3 regions of the Paenibacillus sp. FSL R5-0470 genome follow, and region 1 is predicted to be linked to each of the others. Evidence: predicted binding sites of a transcription regulator. Region 1 holds the regulator's gene; each other region holds the start of a gene.

Evidence for each region. The regulator Rex, encoded in region 1, represses fermentation and respiration genes when NADH is low (regulators of the CRP and FNR family bind a similar motif). The targets are predictions, from matches to a motif close to TTGTGAAATATTTCACAA.
Region 2: a site for Rex is predicted at 2,671-2,688, ahead of adhE (bifunctional acetaldehyde-CoA/alcohol dehydrogenase). Genes of this name have one in related genera too.
Region 3: a site for Rex is predicted at 4,590-4,607, ahead of MKY99_RS15485 (cytochrome ubiquinol oxidase subunit I). Genes of this name have one in related genera too.

What each region holds. Positions count from the first base shown of each region.
Region 1 is NZ_CP150238.1:4,706,499-4,714,255, forward strand. It holds gene MKY99_RS20805 (AAA family ATPase) at 1-1,150, opposite strand, end outside; gene MKY99_RS20810 (hypothetical protein) at 1,143-1,685, opposite strand; gene MKY99_RS20815 (DUF5590 domain-containing protein) at 2,094-2,612, opposite strand; gene MKY99_RS20820 (amidohydrolase) at 2,782-4,083, opposite strand; gene MKY99_RS20825 (redox-sensing transcriptional repressor Rex) at 4,070-4,723, opposite strand; gene dinG (ATP-dependent DNA helicase DinG) at 4,855-7,716, opposite strand.
Region 2 is NZ_CP150238.1:4,977,597-4,985,353, forward strand. It holds gene adhE (bifunctional acetaldehyde-CoA/alcohol dehydrogenase) at 1-2,596, opposite strand, end outside; gene MKY99_RS22110 (extracellular solute-binding protein) at 2,998-4,461, opposite strand; gene MKY99_RS22115 (carbohydrate ABC transporter permease) at 4,594-5,466, opposite strand; gene MKY99_RS22120 (sugar ABC transporter permease) at 5,468-6,388, opposite strand; gene MKY99_RS22125 (response regulator) at 6,506-7,757, opposite strand, start outside.
Region 3 is NZ_CP150238.1:3,536,926-3,544,682, forward strand. It holds gene MKY99_RS15465 (DNRLRE domain-containing protein) at 1-589, shown strand, start outside; gene MKY99_RS15470 (TetR/AcrR family transcriptional regulator) at 756-1,376, opposite strand; gene MKY99_RS15475 (hypothetical protein) at 1,471-3,318, shown strand; gene MKY99_RS15480 (GNAT family N-acetyltransferase) at 3,380-4,231, shown strand; gene MKY99_RS15485 (cytochrome ubiquinol oxidase subunit I) at 4,772-6,136, shown strand; gene MKY99_RS15490 (cytochrome d ubiquinol oxidase subunit II) at 6,133-7,149, shown strand; gene cydD (thiol reductant ABC exporter subunit CydD) at 7,218-7,757, shown strand, end outside.

The DNA.
Region 1 (7,757 bases):
GATAATCTTTGGTGTACAAATACTGCTCTTGCTGAGGATTATGTCGCACATAACCAAGGGCTTGCCCACGCGGAGTCAGCGTAACCTGACTAACGCTTCCGGGACGAAGGAGCTCTGCCATAATGGCATGTCCCAATTCATGAATGGCGACTCTCTTTTTCTCTTCATGATTTGTTTCTCTATCCGTTTTTTCACCCATCATTACCTTGTCAATCGCCATCGACAGATGCCGCTGCTCAACTTTCGTCAAGTCCTCACGCATCATATAAATCGCAGCCTCATTCATGACACTTTCAAGCTGAGCACCGGAAAAGCCATAGGCTTCTTCAGCGATTTTGTCGAGACTCACCTCTGTATGAAGAGGCTTATTCTTCGCATGCAATTCGAGAATCGATTTGCGGCCCTTTTTGTCAGGCATGTCCACTTGAATATGACGGTCGAAGCGTCCAGGACGTAACAATGCTGAATCAAGCATTTCTTTCCGGTTTGTTGCAGCTACCAGCAAAATACGCGGAGTTTCGTTATTATAAATACCATCCATCTCGGTCAATAGCTGATTTAAGGTCTGATCATATTCACGTTGCTGACCGCCTTCGCGCTTACCGCCAATTACGTCAATTTCATCAATAAAAATAATGGCACTTTGTTTGTTCTCCTTAACAGCACGGTTACGAGCATCCTTGAACAAATCGCGGATCCGACCAGCCCCGACACCAACATACATTTCTACAAATTCACTACCTGATGCAGCTACGAATACGGAGTTTGTATAATGCGCTGCTGCTCTGGCCATAAGGGTCTTACCTGTTCCTGGAGGGCCAGTGAGCAGAATCCCTTTCAAAGGACGAATCCCAAATTTACTAATCTCCTCGTGCCGGATCAAAAAATCGAGTGCCTCACGAAGCTCTTGCTTCGCATTGTCTTGCCCACCAATTTCTTCAAAAGTGAGCTTTGAAGGCCCTTCCTTCTGGCGTTTCTTCCCCGCACCAGCGTTCACCGTAAGCCCGCCACGCAAATGAGCAATTATAAGTAATGCAGTAAGCATTCCAGCTGCTATAACAATCGGGAATATATTAATACCTAAAAAAGCCATGAAAATAAACAGCACAGGAATAAATCCGAGTAAAATTTCTTTAAGGTACTTAGGCATTATTCCATACCCCCAAGGTCGCAGGTTTTCGCGGCAGAATAATAAATTTGCTTTCTTTTCCATTACTCAAGCTTACGTACACATTGTTGTCGTCGATATCAGTAGATGCTATCACATCTTTAAATTCCGTATTTTGCTGTTTCAATCTATCAAGTTCTGTAGGTATAATCGTATATTTACGGCTCTCCATGGCTTCAGCTACAGAGAACATCGCTTTATCCCAGTAATCATCCAATAGTTCACTTGAATTTTGCTCCACATCGAGTTTAAGTTTACGTCCTTCAATCACTGATTTTCCTTCTTTGGATACATACGATACTAGATCACGTAAATTCGTGCCCGGCTGCAAATCAAGTTTCAAAGTGACCTCATCGCGGTTAATACTAATATGTGAAGTATTTACTCCCTCAAATCCGGTTACAATCTTTTGGAGCGGTTCCTGTAAAGCAAACTGACGATATAAAAAGAATCCTCCGAATAATAGCATAGCCGACAGTAGAGACGTTATCAGTACAGGTACAAGACGTAATTTCAAGAAACGTCCTCCTCTCAAAGATGAAAAAATGTAAACAGAATGATCCAAAGTCATAGCTGCTAAGAGCTCATCAGAGCCTGACGTTCTACTAACACTGTTCTAATTACAAACAGTAGTATATCACAGGTGTATATACTATATTGAAAAAAAGTGTGAAGATATTTAAAATTTTATTTTTTAATTCTTTCCATTTTATTAAATTTATTGATTTAATTCGACAAAAAAAGGGCTGTTACTCTTAACTAACAGACCTTTTTTCGTATGAATCTTTAAATACCAATACATAAAAACTACTCTTATAGTATATCACAATTCGTGTACTTATAGTATATCAAATAATATGTCATTTTAAAAAACAAGCGAACCATAAATGGTCCGCTTGTTTCTCCTATAATGCTTTTGTTTAATTTAGCGGCTAGGTAAACTGTAACCTTCACCCATTCGAGCCCCATCTGAGAACCGATAAAATTGATAATAATATCGACCGCTTTGTTTATAAAAAAGCTGCCAAGCATACTCCCCGTTATATACTCCTGGCAACAACCGCTCAATGCTGATGTCCGGAAGATCGGCTTTTATAAGGCTACGCATTTTCGCTTCAGAGGTCCCTTTACTTAGTTCTTCAGCATATACTGCGTCGGTTCCTTCAGCAAACTTCCCGTCTACAGTAAAACGTACCCAAACCATCAACTCGGTCCCGGCTTCATTCTTCCCTGTTAAGACCCAGTACACCGCATTTTCATCCCACACGGATTTCTGCGCTTTGGTTACCTCTGTCAGACCAGCACTGGTTTTAGCGACATCCTTAGCGATATCTCGCTCGTTCCATTGATCTTTCATAATATAAGCATAGAACTGGATAAGTCCAAACAGAAGGAGCAGAATCAGAACTGACCCCAGGAGGATCCATTTTTTCCTTTTCTTCAAGGTACAGCTCCCTTTCTAGTAATATATCTTTTTTGATTATATAACACACCTGTGTGTTTATCCAAAGTTTCATATCCAATTCAATGATCTAATTATCAGAAACACAAAAGGCTGTAACTTTGCAATCGCAGAAAGTCACAGCCTTTCAGTTATTCGTTATGATCTTAGACTACCGTTTAAGCAGTCCATCAAATGATTCTTGCGCCTTACGACGGATTGCTTCCTCATCTAGCGTTACACATTCTCCATGTTTTACAACCTGTTTACCATTCACCCATACATGTTCAACATCCTTGGCACTGGCAGAGTATACAGCATGAGACAACAGATCTGTGTGTGGTAGCAAATGCGGCTGGTCTATATCAATCGCGATAAAGTCCGCTTTCATGCCAACAGCGAGTCTACCCACATCATTTAAAAAGATAGACTTTGCGCCATACTCTGTAGCTATACGCAGCGCTTCCGGAGCTGGAACAGCCGTCGGATCACCACTTACACCTTTATGGATGAGGGCTGCAAGACGCATCTCTTCAAACATATCCAGGTTATTATTGCTTGCCGCACCATCTGTACCCAGTGATACCTTCACACCAGCCTTTAGAAGATCCGTAACCCGAGCCACTCCACTAGCCAGTTTCAGATTACTTCCTGGGTTATGAGACACGCCTACATCATGACGAGCCAGTATCTCGATCTCTTCATCATTCAAATGAACGCCATGTGCAACAATAGACGGACGTGTGAACATTCCAAGCTTCTCTAAATGCGCTACAGGCCGAAGTCCGTAATCCACCACATTCTGCTCCACTTCGCGTTTGGTCTCGGACATATGGGTATGCATCGGTAAATCCAAATCATGTGCCGCTTGAACAAACTTAACAAAGAAGTCCGGTGGGCAAGTATATGGGGCGTGTGGCGAGATCATCGTCGTAATTCTACCATCAGCCTTACCATGCCAATTTCGTGCAAAAGAAATCGCTTCCGCAAGCTTGTGATTTTGTACTTCCTCTGGGCATAATCCGATTACGCCTCTCATCAGTACAGAACGAATGCCTGATAATTCGACTACCTCTGCTACTCGATCCATATGATCATACATATCCAAGAAGGTTGTAGTACCACCTTTTAGCATTTCCAGTACCGACAAGGAGGTTCCCCAGTATACATCTTCTCCAGTGAATTTCGCTTCCATCGGCCACATCTTCTCTTGAAGCCACACCTGAAGTGCTAAATCATCTCCATAACCACGAAGCAATGACATTGCCGCATGGCCATGTGTGTTTACCAGACCTGGCATAAACAGCAGACGACTGCCATCAACAACTTGCACATCATCTTCCATTAAAGGCTCTTCTTTTCCTATGTAAGTGATCAAATCATCTTCAATAGTCATATATCCATTCAGAACCGGCTCATCCGTTCCCGGAATAAGAAAACGCCCGCCCTTAATAATCGTTTTACTGCTCTTCATTTCCGGTTTCTTCCTTTCCGTCTTTCAAATAATAAGCAAGGCTTTGCAAATCCGTTGTAAAATCGGCAGCATGAACCCGGATATTCGATGGTGTTTTTAGAATCACTGGTGCAAAATTCAAAATCGCCTCAATGCCAGACTCAATGAGAATATCTGCTACATTCTGCGCTTCTGAATCAGGCACAGTAATGATCCCAATTCGAATACCTTGCTCACGAACCGTCTGACCAAGCTCCTCCATCGGTTGAACGGTAAGAGAGTTGATTTTCCGCCCTACCTTAGGTGCATAGGAGTCAAATATAGCGGTAATCTTCATAGTATCTTTCAGATAAGCATTGTAATTAGATAATGCATGTCCAAGGTTACCGGCACCTACTAAAGCCACATTCAATTGTTGATCCAGCTTCAGAATATGACGGATTTTTTCAATAAGATAAGTTACGTCATACCCGATACCTTTTCTACCAAAATCTCCAAAATAAGCTAAATCTTTACGAATTTGAGCAGGATTCAAATCAAGTTTTTGTCCTAGTTCTTGTGAGGAAACGGTTAATATTTCACGTTTCTGGAGATCATTCAAGAAACGCAAGTACACAGGAAGTCTGCGAACAACGGCTTCTGATATTTTATCCGATTTCATAATTTACCTCCTAATTTAAGTGATATTCTGTTCAAATCCTATCGAAATATCTGCACCTCGTCTCAAGGAAGAGCGGTATTCTTATACCGCCCTTCCTTGTAGAGAGATTAATAAGATCGATGACGTTCTTTTCAAGAAACGCCTCCGTCTTCCAACCACTCCGCTATACGAGGAACCATTTGATCCGTAAGCATATGCTCCATTTTCGGGCCAGGCAACGAATAGAGGAAATACTTCCCATAGTGAGATTCGATCACCCTTGTGTCATACACAATAACAATACCCCGATCTTGCGCTGTCCGTACCAGCCTCCCAAATCCTTGCTTGAAGCGAATAACCGCCTGAGGAACAGACAACTTCATGAACGGATTCTTTTTCTGGGCTTGTAATAACTCAGACTTCGCTTCCGCTAGGGGGTGGTTTGGCGGTTGAAATGGGAGTCTCACGATGGCCAAGCATGTTAATGCTTCACCTGGAATATCTACACCCTCCCAAAAGCTGCTTGTTCCTAACAGTACAGAAGCTGCACTGTCCTGAAAACGGCGGATCAGCTTGCTACGGCTGCCCCCCTCCACGCCTTGACCTAACACCGTGATCTCTTGTGAGGCTAGAGCCTCTTTCAGAGGATCGTAAACCTGGCGTAGCATCTTGTAAGAAGTAAACAGGACAAGCATCCGCCCACGTGTTGTAATAGCTGCTTCTGCTAGTGACTGTACGAGTGTATCGACAAATCGGGCATCGCCTACACTCCCCTTCACACTTGGGAAATCCCGCGGAATAACTAACAGCGCCTGCTCCCGATACTTAAAGGGAGAAGGCAGGAGTGATGTCATCAGACGCCCCTCTTCCGCAGCTTCATTAAGTCCGAGATTATCAATCATAAACTGGAAAGATTTATCCACAGAGAGTGTCGCCGAAGTTAGTACGATACTTTTCTTCTTGTCGAAAAACAGCTCCTTAAGCTGAGTACTAACATCAACAGGAACGGCATACAGCTGTAGCGATTTACTGCGATAATTTCCATTCGCCTCCAGCCAATATACTACATTCTCATCATTTAATCCCATAAAAAACCGTACTTGCTCACGTATAGAAGCTAAATCCTTAAATAAGCCGCTAATATCGGTAACTAGGCTATCTGAGGAAGATTGACCTTCTTGATCTCGCATCTCATTAAGCATTTTATCACCTTTACGGATAATTTCGCTTAATGTCAGATTCATAGTATTCTCTAAAGCAACCAATTCATCCCAATCTTTCGGTTTACGGGTAGGAAGTAGCCGCATGACTAACTGGCCGGCTTCTCCCGCCGCTGCATCGCTGCGTTCCGGCAAGAGGCTGAATAGTTTATCACTAAGCAGATCCCAGGTTTCTTTTACGGTAAGAAGGTCCGGATAGATTCTATCGATCACTCCGCTCCATTCAGAAGCTTCCTCACTGCCTGATGACTGAAGCATTTGGCGAAGTGTAGGAAGTTGGCCATTTCGACTATCCTTATAAAGACGCGATAGTGTATGTGCCACCGTGAAATGCTTCATATGCATGCCTAAATGCTTGCCAGCCACGTCCTCCAGATGATGGGCCTCATCTATTACAAGATGTTCATAAGCCGGAAGTAGTTGATGCCCAGCCTTAACATCTGCGAAAAGCTTAGAGTGGTTCGTAATGACCACGTCTGCAATACCAGCTTCATGCTTAGCCCGATGATAATAACACTTACGGAACCAAGGACACGAGCGACCCAGACAAGAATCGGTATCGCTTGCCACCGTCTCCCAAAAATCTCCGCCACGTCCACTTAGATTGAGCTCTTCGTCATCTCCTGATTCACTTTGTGTCAGCCAAACGATCATCTGAGCCGCAGTAAGCGCATCTTCCCTCGGACTTATAAAGTCTTTTTTATTAATTTTATGTTCGAACTTACGAAGACACAAATAATGCCCTCTGCCCTTAAAAATTGCAGCTTTAAATGGAAAAGGAACTACCTGCGTTAACAAAGGAATATCACGCTCACGCAATTGATCCTGCAGATTAATAGTATGAGTGCTGACCATGACTTTTTCATTAGTTCGTACGCTTTGGTATATGGCAGGCAATAAATAACCAAGGGATTTACCGGTTCCTGTCCCTGCTTCGATCAATAGATGCTTGTCTTCGGCAAGTGCCGTCATCACCTCATTGATCATAATATCCTGAGCTTCTCGGCTTTCATACTGTGGCAAAGTTTCTTTAAGTCGTTTCGTTACTTCATCCATATAATCTGTAAAAGATAAATTGTGTAGTGGATTCTCAGCATGCTCGTCTCGAGGTGGAGCTAATTCATTCCAGTCTCCTACAGCAAGCGCTAATTGACGATAGAAAGTCAGATCACCTTCGGGCTGAAGCGTCTCCGCTTCCCGTTCACGCAGCAGACCATCAAAATACCAACCCAGATCACTATCCTCTTCCGTAAACAGCTCACAGAGTCTCTGAATCGTCAGCAGAGGCAAATCGTAGAGCTCCTCCAGACATTTCAGCAATACAAGAGCAGTTGCGAGTGCATCACTGTCTGCCTGATGCGGACGATCATGCGTCACTCCAAAATGTGCACTAACTGATCCTAGTTGATAGGATGTGAGGGAAGGAAAGCAGATTTTCAGAAAATCAATCGTATCTAAAATCCGCCCTTGAAATGGTAAATACCCACATCGGTCTAAAGCATTTTGCAAAAAATGGAAGTCAAATGCGACATTATGCCCTACAAGCACAACATCATCCAAGAGTGGGACAAGCTCCATCATCATCTCATCCAGCTCAGGTGCATCCTTTACATCATCGTCGGTAATCCCCGTTAGACCAGTTATAAAAGGAGGTATCGGCGTTCCGGGCTTGACGTAGGAACCATATACCCGGGAGATGGACCGGTCTTCTTCTATAATTGCAAGGCCAACCTGGATAATTTCACCCACGGATTGGGTTCCCGTTGTTTCAAAATCAAGCACGGCAAATTTCATTATAATTCTATTCCCTTTCAATTGAGACTCTTAATCAGCAT
Region 2 (7,757 bases), 270 kb from region 1:
CATTACGGTATACATCAGCAAGCTCAGAAACCAGTGGCAGCTTAGGATTGGCAGTTGTACATTGATCTTCAAACGCACGGTCAGCCAAGTAATCTACGCGGGATTCGAAGTCCTTAGGATCAAAGCCCAGTTGTTGGAACGATTCTTCGATGCCCAATTTTTTATTCATATCGCGAATAGCATTGATCAGGCTAGTTACACCTTCTTCAGTTGTGCGAGCTGGCAATCCCAGAATACGGGCAATTTCAGCATAACGCTCATCAGCTACGAAGTGCGAATATTTAGGGAACGAAGCGAACTTCGTAGGTTTTTTAGCATTGTAGCGGATAACGTGTGGCATAAGGATCGCGTTAGTACGACCGTGAGCAGTGTGGTACTGTCCACCCCATTTATGTGCCAAACTGTGGTTAATACCCAAGAATGCATTGGCAAAGGCCATACCAGCAAGTGTTGATGCGTTATGCATTTTCTCACGTGCTACTCTGTCGCCTTCCAGCGCCGATTTTTCAAGGTATTGGAATACCAGTTGGATGGCTTTAATAGCTAGACCATCAGTGTAGTCACTCGCCATAACTGATACATAAGCTTCGATAGCATGTGTCAATACGTCCATACCTGTATCAGCAACAGCAGTTTTTGGCAAGCTGTATACGAACTCTGGATCAATGATAGCTACATCTGGAGTTAACTCGTAGTCAGCCAAAGGATATTTAGTGTGCTGTTCAGTTGTTTTATCGGTAATAACTGCGAAAGATGTTACTTCCGAACCTGTACCCGAAGTAGTTGGAATAGCTACAAATTTAGCTTTGTTACCAAGTTTAGGGAATTTATATACCCGTTTACGGATATCCATGAATTTTTGTTTCAGACCATTAAAGTCTGCGTCTGGATGTTCATAGAATAACCACATTCCTTTTGCAGCATCCATTGGGGAACCGCCGCCAAGTGCGATAATGCAGTCCGGTTGGAATCTGTTCATCATTGCAGTACCTTTTTCAACTGTAGTTGTCGATGGATCTGGTTCAACTTCAGAGAACACTTCGATAGCTACAGGAGTTTGACGTTGACGCAGGTAATGTTCAACTCTTTCAACATATCCAAGCTTAACCATCATTGGGTCAGTGATAATTGCGACACGTGTGATATCAGGCATTTTGGTCAGGTACTGAGTAGCGCCTTTTTCGAAATAGATCTTGTCAGGTACTTTAAACCATTGCATATTCACGGTACGACGATTCACCCTTTTCACGTTGATCAAATTGATTGCTGTAACGTTTTGCGACACGGAGTTACGTCCATAAGATCCGCAGCCCAGAGTCAACGAAGGGATATTAGTGTTGTAGATATCGCCGATCGCACCATGTGTGGAAGGCGAGTTAACGAGAATACGTCCTGTTTGCAGACGGTTAGAGAACTTCATGATTACTTCTTCATTGTTGGAGTGGATAGCCGAGCTATGTCCCATACCACCAAATTCAACAATTTGAGCTGCGCGTTCGATACCTTGATCTGCATTCTTAACTTTGTAGCAAGCAAGAACCGGGCTTAATTTTTCAGCGGAAAGTGGATATTTAGTGCCTACACCTTCAAGTTCTGCTACCAGAATCTTTGTGCCGGCAGGGACTTGAATGCCACACATTTCAGCAATCTTCACTGCGGATTGACCTACGATTGCTGGGTTAACCGCACATTTATCTACGTTCATTGCTCCACTAGTCAGTTTGGCAGCTTCTTCTTTATTCACAAAGTAGCAGCCATTAGCAATCATCTTTTTCTTCACTTGATCGAAGATTGGTTCTTCGATAATAACAGCTTGCTCGGAAGCACAGATCATACCATTATCAAATGTTTTAGAAAGAATGATGTCCGTTACGGCTTGATCAATATCCGCGCTCTTTTCAATAAAAGCAGGTACGTTACCAGGGCCTACGCCAAGTGCTGGTTTACCACAGCTGTAAGCTGCTTTTACCATTGCAGAACCACCAGTTGCCAAGATAAGAGCAACGTCTGGGTTGTTCATCAATGCGTTTGTCTTGTCCATTGTTGGCATTTCAATCCATTGGATACAGTTCTCAGGAGCGCCAGCTTTCACGGCAGCATCATGAAGAATTTTTGCAGCAGCTGCACTACACTCTTGCGCAGATGGGTGGAAACCGAATATAATAGGGTTCCGTGTCTTAATCGAAATCAACGCTTTAAACATCGTGGTGGATGTAGGGTTGGTTACCGGTGTGATACCCATAACAATTCCGACGGGTTCAGCAATTTTTTGGAAGCTATCATAAGCGTTGTCTTCAATAACGCCTACTGTTTTATCGTATTTAATTCCGTGCCAGATATATTCAGTTGAGAAGATGTTCTTCGTAATTTTGTCTTCGTATACGCCGCGTCCAGTTTCTTCTACGGCCAATTTTGCGAGGTACATATGTTTGTCGAGTCCAGCCAACGCCATTGCATGAACGATTGTGTCAACTTGCTCTTGGTCTAGCGCCATGAACGCCTCATGCGCTTTTTTTGCTTTATCCACTAAATTCTGAATATACTCTTCAGCGGTAACTTGTTTAACTTGGGCGGCGACTTCGTTCTTAACTGCCATCTCCCTCGTCCTCCTGTCAATTTTTAGTTGTTTTTCTCTACACATTTATCTTATCACATGATTTCCACCTTGTATAGTGAAATCTTTCACAAAGTATAAAGTTTTTTTGATTTGTTTTCAAAGCGCTTTCATTCGATCATATTATAGTCTTTTTACCATATTATGTGCTATAAAACCCTTTAAATCTTAGAATTATACTTTAATAAGCAAAATTTTAGTTCCTTTTTATTCCATATATCTAAAATCAGTGCACAAAAATGTATACTCTTCATCACAGTCAATTACGATTTTTCTACACCGTCATAATTTCCAATTGATTATCACTATTTCTGAAGATTTATAAATTTATAAATCTTCACAACAAAAAAACCGGCCCCAAAGGAGCCGGTTTTTGCATTAAACTATTCCGCTTTAATCGTATCAAAGAATTTCTCTTGCACTGTTTTAGCTGCTGCTTCTAACTGGCTCTTGGAATCCGTTCCTTTTTTGGAGAACAGCTCTTGAATAACATTGGACATGGTTGCGTAATAGTCCTGTGTGTTGTATTGAGCTTCAGGTTTACCATCCAAAAGTCCCATAATGTCAGGGCTATATTGGTATACATTTGTGTACTTGTCATAAACCGCTTTGGTCTTCTTACCAAACTCAGAATCAGCTGAGTAGTAGTCTAAGAGCGGCGGGATAAAGTATTTGCCATCGGTTGTCCGTTGTTGAAGAATTGCATCCAGTGCATCCAAACCTTTGTCAGAGAAATAATCAAAAGTAATGTAGCGGAATGCCATTTCTTGTTCATCTGGCGTAGCATTTGGATTGATTACTAGATAGTCACCACCAAGTACCCCTGTGTGCTTACCGCCTTTTTCCATAGCTGGCATAGGATACGTAAGCACATCCTCAGGTTTCAGTCCACCTTGGTTCAACGCTTGCTCGATAACGCCATCAGATCCGGCCATTACCATTGCTGTACGACTTTGTTGGAACGCACCTACAGCATCGCCCCAACCAAGTGCCCAGTCCTGAGGAATCGCGTTAGCTTCCCATCTAAGTTTCTTGTAGAAATCCAGTGCTTTAACGCCAGCATCGGAATTAAATGTAGCTATAACCTTACCGCCTTCAATCTTTTGAATCTCTCCGCCAGCTTCAAACAGGAAGTTGGTCCAGTTCCAACCTGATTCGTTCCCCTTACCCATTGGAGCAATACCGGAAATACCTTTTTTGGCATCAGCTACACCTTTAGCCGTATTCAGCATATCATCCCAAGTCCAATCCATAGGTGGAATGGCTACGCCTTTTTCATCCAGCATTTTTTTGTTGATCATAGTGGTTGTTACATAACCTTTTTGTGTTACTCCGAAAACTTTGCCGTCGATAATAAATTGATTTTGAAGCACTGTGTTAATTTGATCTTTAAATTCATATTTGTTCCACAGATCTGTGATGTCAGCAACCCAGCCCTTTTCAACCAGGAATTTAGCTTCTGTAGCAAAAGTATTAAAGAAGGTTGGTGCTTCATTCGCAGCCATTTTAATTCCGATTTCACTTACATTGTACTGCCAGTCGTCTTTAACGATTTCTACGTTCGGATATACCTCTTGGAAACGTTTGATTTTGTCGTCTTCCTGTGCTCGTATTTCAGTCAAATCAGGTGTTGGATAGTGAATCTTGATCGTCACTTTTCTTTGAGTAATGTCATCCACTGGCGCATCCGTAGCGGTTGCTGTATTATCCGTTACCGCATTTGTTGGCGCAGCAGATGCTTCCCCGCCTTTGTTCCCCGCTGTGTTTCCGTTATTGTTGCCGCTGCAAGCAGATAGCAACGATCCGGCTACAAGTACGCTTAGTAGAACGCTAGAGTACTTACGCATTGAAACTCCCCTTTTCAATTCATAATTATCTTACATATCGATCATAAATTAGAAACCGTTTACAAACGAGGTGCATTTATATTCCTTTCATGTGCATGTTTACGATCCATGGTTAAATTCGTCGATAATTGCTTATCCTTTCACTGCCGACAAAGCAACCCCACGCATAATGAATTTCTGGAAAATCAAGAAGACAATGATTGGAGGCAAGGATACTATAAACAGGATTGCAAATTTAATATTAGTATTGAGTGCCTTCACATTAATAACGTATTTATAAATGGCTGTCGCAAGCGTATATTTCTCTTCACTGTGCATAACCAGAGATGGCCAGAACCAGTCATTCCATGCAGTAGAAAAGATAAAGATCGCTAATGTAGCAAAAATCGGAATGGATAGTGGCACGGCAATGGAGAAAAAGCTTCTCGGCTCAGAGGCCCCATCAATTCGTGCTGCTTCAAAGATTTCTGGATGAATCCCGTCAAAAAAGTTCTTTAACAATAGAAAGTAGAACGTGTTCGCTCCCGCTGGCAACCAGAAGGCCGCATACTGATTCAGCAATCCGAGCTCTTTCAAATTGACAAAGTTCGGGATCATGTAACTGGTCGCCGGAATAAACAATGTCATCAGGAAGAAGAAGTAAATAGCTCTTTTGTAAGGAACATTCATACGAGAAATACTAAAAGCCGACATTCCCAATACGACAAGCGTCACGACCATATTCCCTAAAAAGATATAAATGGTGTTTCTAAGGAACATGGGTAGATCAATGTAATTCATCGCATCTTTAAGATTACTGAAGTGCCATTCCTGAGGGAAAAAATGCGGCGGGAATGAATTCACTTCTTGATTCGACTTCAACCCGTTGAATAACGTCATACAAATCGGGTACAGCATGCTAAAAACCATAACCAAAATAACGACGCACATCAAACCATAAACGATCTTATTACTTGTTTTTTTCAAATCGTGTTCTGAAAGAATTCCTCTATCTGCGCTCTTCATCTTAGTAGTCCTCCTTGTTAAGCTTGAACTGTAAAATGCCCAAACCACCTAGGACAATGAACATTAACATGCCAAGCGCAGTAGCTGTTCCATAATCGAGTCTTGTAAATGCATATTTCACGATCAACAGCGCATAGGTAAGCGTAGTATTATTTGGACCGCCATCAAGCAGCGCCATCTGTGACTGATACCCTTGTGAAGTACCAATAATTTGCAGGATCAGCATCAAAAAGATTAAATTACGCAGTGAAGGCAATGTGATGTACTTTATACGTGCCCATATACCTGCTCCATCAATCTCAGCGGCTTCATACCAATCTCTTGGAATGCTGAGTACAGCAGCTAAGTATATTAGCATCCCTGATCCGAACTGCTGCCATGTTTCCATAAACACAAGGGAAATCATCGACCATCTTGTATCTGTTAAGAAGGCAACCTGATCCACACCCATTGTGCCTAGTAACGCATTAATCGGGCCCACCGGATCATAAAGCCATCTCCACAGTCCATAGAGAACCACACCAGGCATTACGAAAGGAAGGTAAGCCGCTACACGTACAAAGCCCCCAAACTTTCTCAGCTCCGAGATCATGATGGCAAAAGCAATCGGAACCCAAAAACCGATAATAAGACATAGAAACATGTAATACCCAGTGTTCTTTAATGCGGTCAAAACATCTGGATCACTAAGTGCTCTACTGTAGTTCTCAAAGCCTACAAAGCTATTACCTTTCACAAAATCAACATGGTAAAAGCTGTACAGTAAGCCTTTAAAAATTGGAACCCACAAGAACATAATAAAAATAATTACGGCAGGTACGAGGAACATATATCCCCAAAAGTTTTTCTTCCAGCGGTTTTGCTTGTACGGTGTCCCCTTCAGCGTCGCCGGGTTTTCGGTTACTACTGCGGTTTGATTCATCAGGCTCCCTCATTCCATTGTTCTATCAGCATTTTTCGCAAAATGCTTCCTACCTTAAATTGTAGGAAATGAGGGTTGTACTGAACATGTCTATATCTACCGAAGTCATGAGTGTTTTTACTTCTTCAATTCACTGGGGCTAATCCCATAATATTTTTTGAAAATTTTACTAAAATGCTCGGGCGATTCATAACCCACACGTTCCGCAATTTCGTATCTGCGAAGATCGGTATTCAAAATCATCTCCCGACTTTCTTCCATCCGGAGCTTAATTACATATTCCCACAGGTTATAACCTGTATTTTTCTTAAATAGGTAGCTCAAATAATTGGGGCTAACATGATTCTTTTTAGCCACATCGTGAATAGTAAGTCCTTTTTGAGCATAGTTCTCGTCAATATATTCTTTTGCTTTTTGTACGATCAGATTGCTATGCGTATGAAGTTCTTCTACAGAAGGATCACTCGTGTAACTGTTCCAGTTGAAATCCCCATAATAGAACACGTAATGGTCACTATGCTCATTATTCCAAAGAATTGCATTAGAGGCCTGACGGTTCAACACGGCCATAAACGAAAGCCCCTTTAAAATCTGGCTAATGCCAATGACTACGTTCAGATGTAAATATTTATGGATATTAAAATGTAGACTACGACCAAGTATATCTAGCCTGTTGATTTGGCCGGCAGAAGAATCTTCATAGCTTTTTTCATCCCATTGAATAATGATCGTAATTTCTCCATCCGGCGCATAAAAGGCTATCGAGTTCCATTCCTGATCCATTAATTCTTTGGCAATGTTCAGCGCAGCATAACAAAGAAGCCGTCTGTCCCGCATAGTATACTGCTTCTCCTGATTCACTCCAGACAGTGGCACCTTAAGTTTTAAGACGGAAAAATACGGCCCTTGTAGCTTCAGGTTATCCAGCTTCAGGAGGTTATCTCCCTCAGCTAGTACAACTCCAGGGTCAATGAGCAATTCGTTCAAGAGCTTGCTATATTCCGGCAACGGCTCTTCCAGTCGAAAGCTTTCGTTAATTCCAGACATGAAGACATCTAGTTCTGGTGAGGGCTTCCCCATCTTAAGGAGCACATTTCGAACCGAATCCAAAAACTGCTCACTATTCAAAGGCTTGATTAAATAGTCCTTTGCCCCGAGCCTAACAGCCATTTGAGCATATTGAAACGTCTCATGAGCAGAAATTACGATGGTCTGTACCCATGGTTTGGCTAGTTTGGCATGCTGCATCAGATCAATTCCACTCATCGCACCCATCTGTATGTCCGTAACGAGCAGATCAATTTCCTCCATACGGATACAGTCTAGTGCTTCAAATCCGCTATTAGCTGTATAGATATTAGAAATATCC
Region 3 (7,757 bases), 1.2 Mb from region 1:
GGCGAATGCTTCTGGGGGTCCCGGTAAACCCGAACTATCAAGCAATAACGGCCATGATACAGGCTTAATGGACGGAACTTATGACGTAAAGATGAACATGTGGTGGGGAAACAACGGTACGACTTACAAATTATATGAGAATGATGCACTCATCGATACACAAACACTCAAAGACGCATCACCTCAAGCCCAATCCACAGTCACCTCCGTGACGTACAAGGCAAACGGTACGTACCGCTATTTCGCTGAACTGACAAATGCATTCGGTACCACGCGAAGCAACATACTAACTGTGCGCGTGACCGATGCTGATCCAGGCCAACCAGTTCTCTCACATGATAACTGGAATGGGGATGGAACCTTCAAAGTGAGCATGAACATGTGGTGGGGAACAAATGGGTCGTCGTACCGGCTTTATGAGAACGGCGTGCTCATCGATACCCAGACGCTCACCAATAAGACACCTCAAGCGCAATCGGCAGTAACGGAGACCCGTGATCTACCGGCGGGCACGTATGAATATCGATGCGAGCTTGTGAACGAAGCTGGAGTGACATCGAGTAATACGATCACCGTGTACGTGCAATAATCCTTAACCGTTAAATCACAAAGACGCCAATACATCACGTGGTATTGGCGTCTTCAACATGTTGAGCATTCGGGCTTCTGCCGCAGCTGCATATTGCTAGATGATTAGGCTTGAAACGTTCACCCATCAATTGATGAGTGAACGTTTTTTTGCTGATAATCCCCCCTTATTCCTTGGACATCGGAGTATGGTACACTTCAAGACAAATCTTGGTCATCTCATCAATGGATTTTGCAAAGTCGGATTGTATCCATTTGAGGAGAACATTATAGAGGGCCCCCGCTTTAAAGTATATTCGATACACATTTTCATCGCTTTTGTCGTGAGCAGTAGAGAGCATCATTTCATTCAAGCAATCCAGAATCACATCATCAAACTTTGCGCTTTGAAGTGCTTTGTAGATGTTCCGCTGCTGAAAAACAACTTCAAAAAGCACTCTGATAAATTTTTGAGGTTCCTTAGCTTTGCCTGTTAATTCATTTGTGTAAGGTAAGAGTTTTTGATTAATTTCGAAAATAAGCGAATCGACCAAATCCACCAGGATCTCTTGCTTGGAGGAATAGTTGTTGTAATAGGCCGTTCGAGAGACCCCTGCACGCTTCACAATATCGGTGATGGTGATTTTGTTAAAAGGCTGTTCCTGGATCAAGTAGACTAATGCCGTGCAGATGGCTTCTCTTGTCAAACGGTTGGTTTCTTTATTGGAACGATGCTGAGAGGTATTCGGACTGTATAATTCATGATTTGAGATGACATTTCCCCTCCGTTTGTACATTCTGGTGTTCATTTTATTGTTTTACATGAGTCTTTTCAATATGCTAAAACCATAAGGCATTACAAATGTAATGTCAAAATAGGAGTAGATACAATAGGAGGGCGTCATGTTAGAGAACTTATATAGACGATTGTCAGCGGGGCTGCTTTTGATCCTAGCACTTTGTGCTACGGTATTTATTGGTAAAGAAACGGTAATCTCGACAGTGACCATTATCCTTTTGTTAGCGGAATTAGGCATCTCCTTTTTACTTTTAAAGAAGCGTGAGAAGTTACATGTAGTGTTAATTAGTGCGATGGTGGGAGAAGGGTTGTTCTTACTAACAAGAGAGTTTTGGCTGCTTGCGCTTTCTATCTTGCTGCTGATCGTAGCGGGCATATGGAGAGGACTCTTTGGACACAAGGTGCGCAGTAGAGTCACTCCATTGATAGTGGTTCGTAAAGTGTTAATCAGCATTGCTGCTCTTATCGTTACTGTACTTTGTGGTATTGGAATCTATGCAAAACCTATTACAATACCTGTGGCATTACCAACTGATGCGGCTGTGATGATCGATGAACGTAAATTGGATTCTGCAGCAGTGATGCTGAAGGATATTGAAGTAATGAATTCTTTTGGAAGCCGTACAACTGGATCTGAGGGTCATAATCAATTTATTTCATGGCTGGAGCAACAGGTAACAGATATGGGGCTGAAAGTTTATCGTGATCACTATACTTTTGACCGATGGGAAGAAAAGAGCAGCTCTTTAATGATTGATCAGCAGTCAACTCATGTCTCTTCAGCTTTTCCTTATTCCGGGGAAACTGACGAAAATGGGGTAACAGGGGAGCTGGTATATACGAAGCGTGGTGAGTATGACCAGGCCAGCGGAAAAATTGCTGTCATTGAAATTGAGAATTTCAGAAATTTCCCAAGTGGGATCGTTATGAACATGCGGGATTCCTCTCCAATGGAAAGCCAAATTGCCCCAAATGAAGGCGATCTAGTCCTCACTACAGCTTTAAAAGAAGCTAAATTGGAGCAAGCGAAGGAAATGGGTGTGAAAGCTGTTGTTGTTGTCTGGAAAGGGGTATCCGACGATAAGGTTGAAAAGCAGTATGTGCCCTTTACTACAGCTTATGCTGGAATTCCTGCGATCTGGGTCAATGAAACGGAAGGGAAAAAGGTGATCAGTGCAGCCCAGGAGCACAAAGAAGGTACGGTTATTTTAGAAGCAGAAATACAAAAAAATGCTCCAACAGAATCCTTTTATGTGAAAATTGACGGAAAAAATAAAGATGAAGCGATTATCATAAATACCCATACGGATGGGATAAATGTGGTGGAGGAAAATGGTGCTGTGGGCATGCTGTCCATGATTCGTTACTTACAGCAGGAGCAGCCGGAACGTACGATGATTTTCGCTTTTGTGACAGGCCATTTTAGATTACCGGATTTCAAAGGATCTTCTCAGGCGACTTCCACTTGGATGGAGGGGCATCGAGAGCTCTGGGATGGCAAGAAAGGCCATATAAAAGCTGTAGCTGGAATTACGGTTGAGCATTTAGGCAGTATGGAGTGGAAGGACGATGATACGGGTCACTATAGACCAACTGGAAAAATAAGTACAGAATATACCTATGCGGGCAATGAAATGATGGCGTCCATATGGCTGAAAGCTATTGAAAAGTCCGACGGCACACGTACTGTATTATTACGTGGACATAACAAGTTTGAGTTTGGAGAGAGTCAGCCTTTATTTGAAGCAGGGATACCGGTGATTGGCTTCATTCCAATGCCCGACTATCTGCTCGTGGATAGTGAAGACAGAGAGATGGGCAAATTTGATGCAAAGCTCATGCATACACAAATTATATCGTTACTGAAAGCGGTCAAGATAGTGGACGGAACGGAGACGACTAAGCTTGGAAAGTCAGATGGGTATTCTTTTTTCTATGGCCGTACTAAATGATGAATTGGAGATTGGCTGATGATGAAGAACTTAGTACCAAAAAAAAGGAGAAAAAAACTACATGTTGATCAAAAGTGTTAAGGATCTTGAATTACAAGAGTTTACAACTTGCTTTAACGAAGCCTTCTCCGATTATGTAATTCCATTTCATGTTTCTTCGGAGTATTTAGCTGATAAATTTGCAGGTGCGGGAGTTAATTATCAGATGTCGTTTGGTGCTTTTGATCAAGAGAAGCTGGTTGCATTTGTTATGCATGGCATCGGGGATCGTAACGGCGAAAGTACTGCATTTAATACTGGTACAGGAGTCGTTCCTTTATATAGAGGGAGACGGCTAGTCGAACAAATTTATCGTCATGCTCTTCCCATCCTTAAAGAAGCTCATATTCAAAAGTGTTTGCTTGAAGTGATTCAAACGAATGATAAAGCTATAAAAGCGTATACCGCCATAGGATTTCAAATTCATAGAGAATTGGCTTGTTTCAAGGGGCGTATTGATGTCACCCTTCCGGACGATCATAGACATACATTCATTACTATGGTTCGACTGGAAGAATTCGATTGGACATCGGTACATTCTTATTGGAATTTTGAACCTTCTTGGGAACAATCTGTTCATGCAATTTTACGAAATCCGCATTTATACGATGTGGTCACGATAAGGGAAGAGAATAAGATTTGTGGATACGCGGTAATAAAATCGGCCAACGGAGCAGTTGTACAGTTCGGTATTTTGCGAGAAGAAAGAAACCAGGGATTTGGGCGTTCCTTATTTCATTGGATGGGAGAGAGACATTCTATCATCACCGTCAATAATGTAGACAAAAGAGATACAAATTCTATACGTTTCCTTCAAAGTGTTGGTCTTGACGTATACATCGAGCAATATGAAATGGAGAAAGATTTGTCATGACGAAGATGACATTAGCTTTAATTCAAAAACACTGATGATTTGAGTCAGTGTTTTTTTTGTTGCAGAAGGGGGTATATATTAGAGGTTAAAATGAGGAAATATTGTTTTTTTCTAACATCGAAGTAGGAGGAGACTTGTGAAATCATATATACGCTATTGAATCAATAGCTCTTTTGGGTTCTTTTTATGTTATTCACTGAGTTGTCAGAAAGATTTGACCCTTTCTTGAACATTTAGGGATTAAGAGATATCTGTGATTGAATTACTTGCAATTTAAGATAAGATGATTTTAATCATTAGGTCACGTTATTAATTTGACTGCTCAGTATCAGGTAAATCAGGCTCGCCAACTCTTGCTTTGTGAAATTTTTCTCTTTTTACATAGCAAAGAACGAGGAACGTCATACTAAAACGAACAGGCAACGATGTCGCTGAGCCCTGCTAAACCTGATATTGAATGCAGCCCCAGAATTAGCCGGCCTAATCATAAGCATCAAGTTATGACGAAAAATGAACAGCGTTTGAAGGGAGCAGTAAAGAATGGCAATTGATACGGTGCTATGGAGCAGGCTGGTGACAGGCTTGACTCTCGGGTTCCACGTTATTTTTGCGACGATTGGCGTCGGTATACCGCTAATGATCGCTATTGCAGAGTTCATCGGGATCCGCAAAAAGGATCCCCATTATACACTTATGGCAAAGAGATGGTCTCGGGGATTTGTCATTTCTGTAGCGGTTGGTGTCGTGACCGGTACAGCCATATCACTACAATTAGCCCTGGTATGGCCGAATTTTATGAAACTGGCTGGGAATGTTATTGCACTTCCGTTATTCATGGAAGTGTTCGCGTTCTTTTTTGAGGCCATCTTCCTGGGCATTTATTTGTATACGTGGGATCGGTTTAAAAATCCGTATATCCATTGGCTGTTGACGATTCCGATTGTCGCCGGGGCAGGCATGTCTGCCGTTTTTATTACGACGGTGAACGGATTCATGAACCAGCCTGGAGGCTTTGTCATGGAAGCGGGCCAATTCACAGCGATTGACCCGGTGCAAGCGATGCTGAATACGGCGACCTTCTCCAAGGTGTTCCATGTATTAAGCTCGGCCTATTTGACAGGAGCTGCCTTGTTAGCCGGGATTGCAGCCTTTGCGATGCTGAGAAAAGGAGTGTCCGCATACCACAAAAAATCCTTGAATCTCATGATGGCGGTCGTTTTGCTGTTCAGCTTGCTGAACACATTAGCTGGTGATGTGTCCGCCAAGTTTTTGGCCGAGCATCAGCCAGAGAAGCTTGCAGCGGCAGAGTGGCATTTTGAGACGGGTAGCGGTGTGGACTTGGTTCTAATGGGATGGCTGAATGCAGAGCATGAAGTGATAGGGGCTCTTCATTTGCCGAAAGTGCTCAGCTTCCTGGCCTTTGGAGACTTTAATGCGGAGGTAACGGGGCTGGAGGAATTCCCCAAGGAAGAATGGCCACCGCTTCTTGTTCACTACCTGTTTGATTTAATGGCTGGAATCGGATTTGCTCTGCTCGCGATTTCGGTCCTGTACTTCCTGTTTGTGTTCTGGAAAAAACGCAATGTGCTTAACAAGTGGATGCTTGGCATCATCGCACTGATCGCACCGCTCGCTTTTCTAGCTGTAGAGCTGGGCTGGTTTTATGCAGAGGTTGGGCGACAGCCGTGGATTATCCGTGGATATATGCGTGTAGAGGAGGCTGCCACGACTTCACCGAATGTAAGAATTATATTCTTCGCCTTATTGCTCTTGTACATCGTACTCGGCAGTATGTGTGTAATCGTGCTAAGACGTTTGTTCAACAATAATCCGGCAGAAGTTGAGATGGAGAAATGGATGAAGGAACATCCTAATCAATCTGTGGAAAAGGGGGGCACTGAATGATGAGTTACGAAATAATTGGCATCTCGGTGCTCTGGCTGTTCTTGTACGGCTATTTAATTATAGCTTCCATTGATTTCGGAGCGGGATTCTTCGCCTTTTATGCCCGTTTGACGAAGCAGGATCATCTCATTAATCGTCTGATTTCCCGATATTTATCACCCGTATGGGAGATTACAAATGTATTTTTTATCTTTTTCTATATTGGCATCGTCGGATTTTTTCCGGACACAGCCTATTATTATGGCTCCGCGCTGCTTGTTCCGGGAAGTATTGCAGTTATTCTTCTTGCGATTCGCGGTTCGTTCTACGCTTTTGAAAATTATGGTTCCAAGAAAAACATAGTATATCTTTTTTTGTACGGAGCTACAGGTCTGCTTATTCCGGCTTCGTTGTCAGTGGCACTTACTTTGTCTGAAGGCGGCTTTATTGTGAAGCAGGCTGAGACGGTTTCTCTGGATTACTGGGCGCTGTTTACCAATCCGTTATCGTGGAGCATCGTTGGACTGGCAATCGTGTCCGTTTTGTTCATAAGCGGCTCATTTCTGACTTTTTACGCATCTCGTGCAGAGGATCATTCCGCGTTGAAGCTGATGCGGAACTACGCCCTGTTTTGGAGCACACCGACGATAATTCTCGCACTGACAGCATTTATCTATTTGGGTCAACACAATGAGCGGCATTTTCAAAATATGATGGATTTATGGTGGCTCTTGGCACTTTCCGTTGCTTTCTTCATGATCGCGATGTGGCTGTTATATAACGGACGCCGTTACGGATTAGCTTTCATATGCATCATGCTGCAATTTTTCTGTGCCTTTTTCGCTTATGGGATTGGGCAATACCCTTATATTCTCGATCCGTATATCACGATTCAGAGCAGTGCAACTTCACCAGCAATGGGCTTAGCGTTAGTTGTTGTGTTTATCGGCGGTCTGTGCCTGTTGATCCCATCCCTTATTCTGGTCTTCAAGCTCTTCCTGTTTGATGCGGATTATGTAAAAGGGAAAAAATAAAGCTAATTGATCCATTACGGCGTGTATGAGGTTTCTCTACAAGCCTATATATAAAGGAGGTGTGATCTGTGCCGAGGAAATCCAGTCTGATTTCTCAACAAATGTCTTCACAAAGAAAAAATATGGCCCTCCTCGCGATCCTTTCGCTCGCGCTTGGTACAGCTATTGTGAGTCAGGCTGGACTGCTTGCTGAAGCAGTCCAACGGATTTTTGTGGAGAGAGCTTCATTTTCATCGGTTATCCTGTTGCTCGGCATTCTTCTGGCTGTTATGGCTGTACGCACATTGTTGTCATATGGAAACGGTAAAGTTGGCTTGCGTATGGCTGCCACTGCCAAGACAAATATGCGCGCAGCCGTGCTGCAAAACTTGACCCATGCTTCCATGCCTTCCACCCTTCGTGGACAGACGGGAGGCAAGGTCAGTATTGCTCTTGATGCTGTGGATGAGGCTGATAGTTATTTCAGTCAGTACATGCCGCGAATGATGGAAGCTGCTATCATCCCGATTCTGATTTTGGTCGTTACATTTATCCAACATGCCAACACAGGTTTCATTCTATTGTTTACAGCTCCTTTTATCCCACTGTTCATGATTTTGGTAGGACTG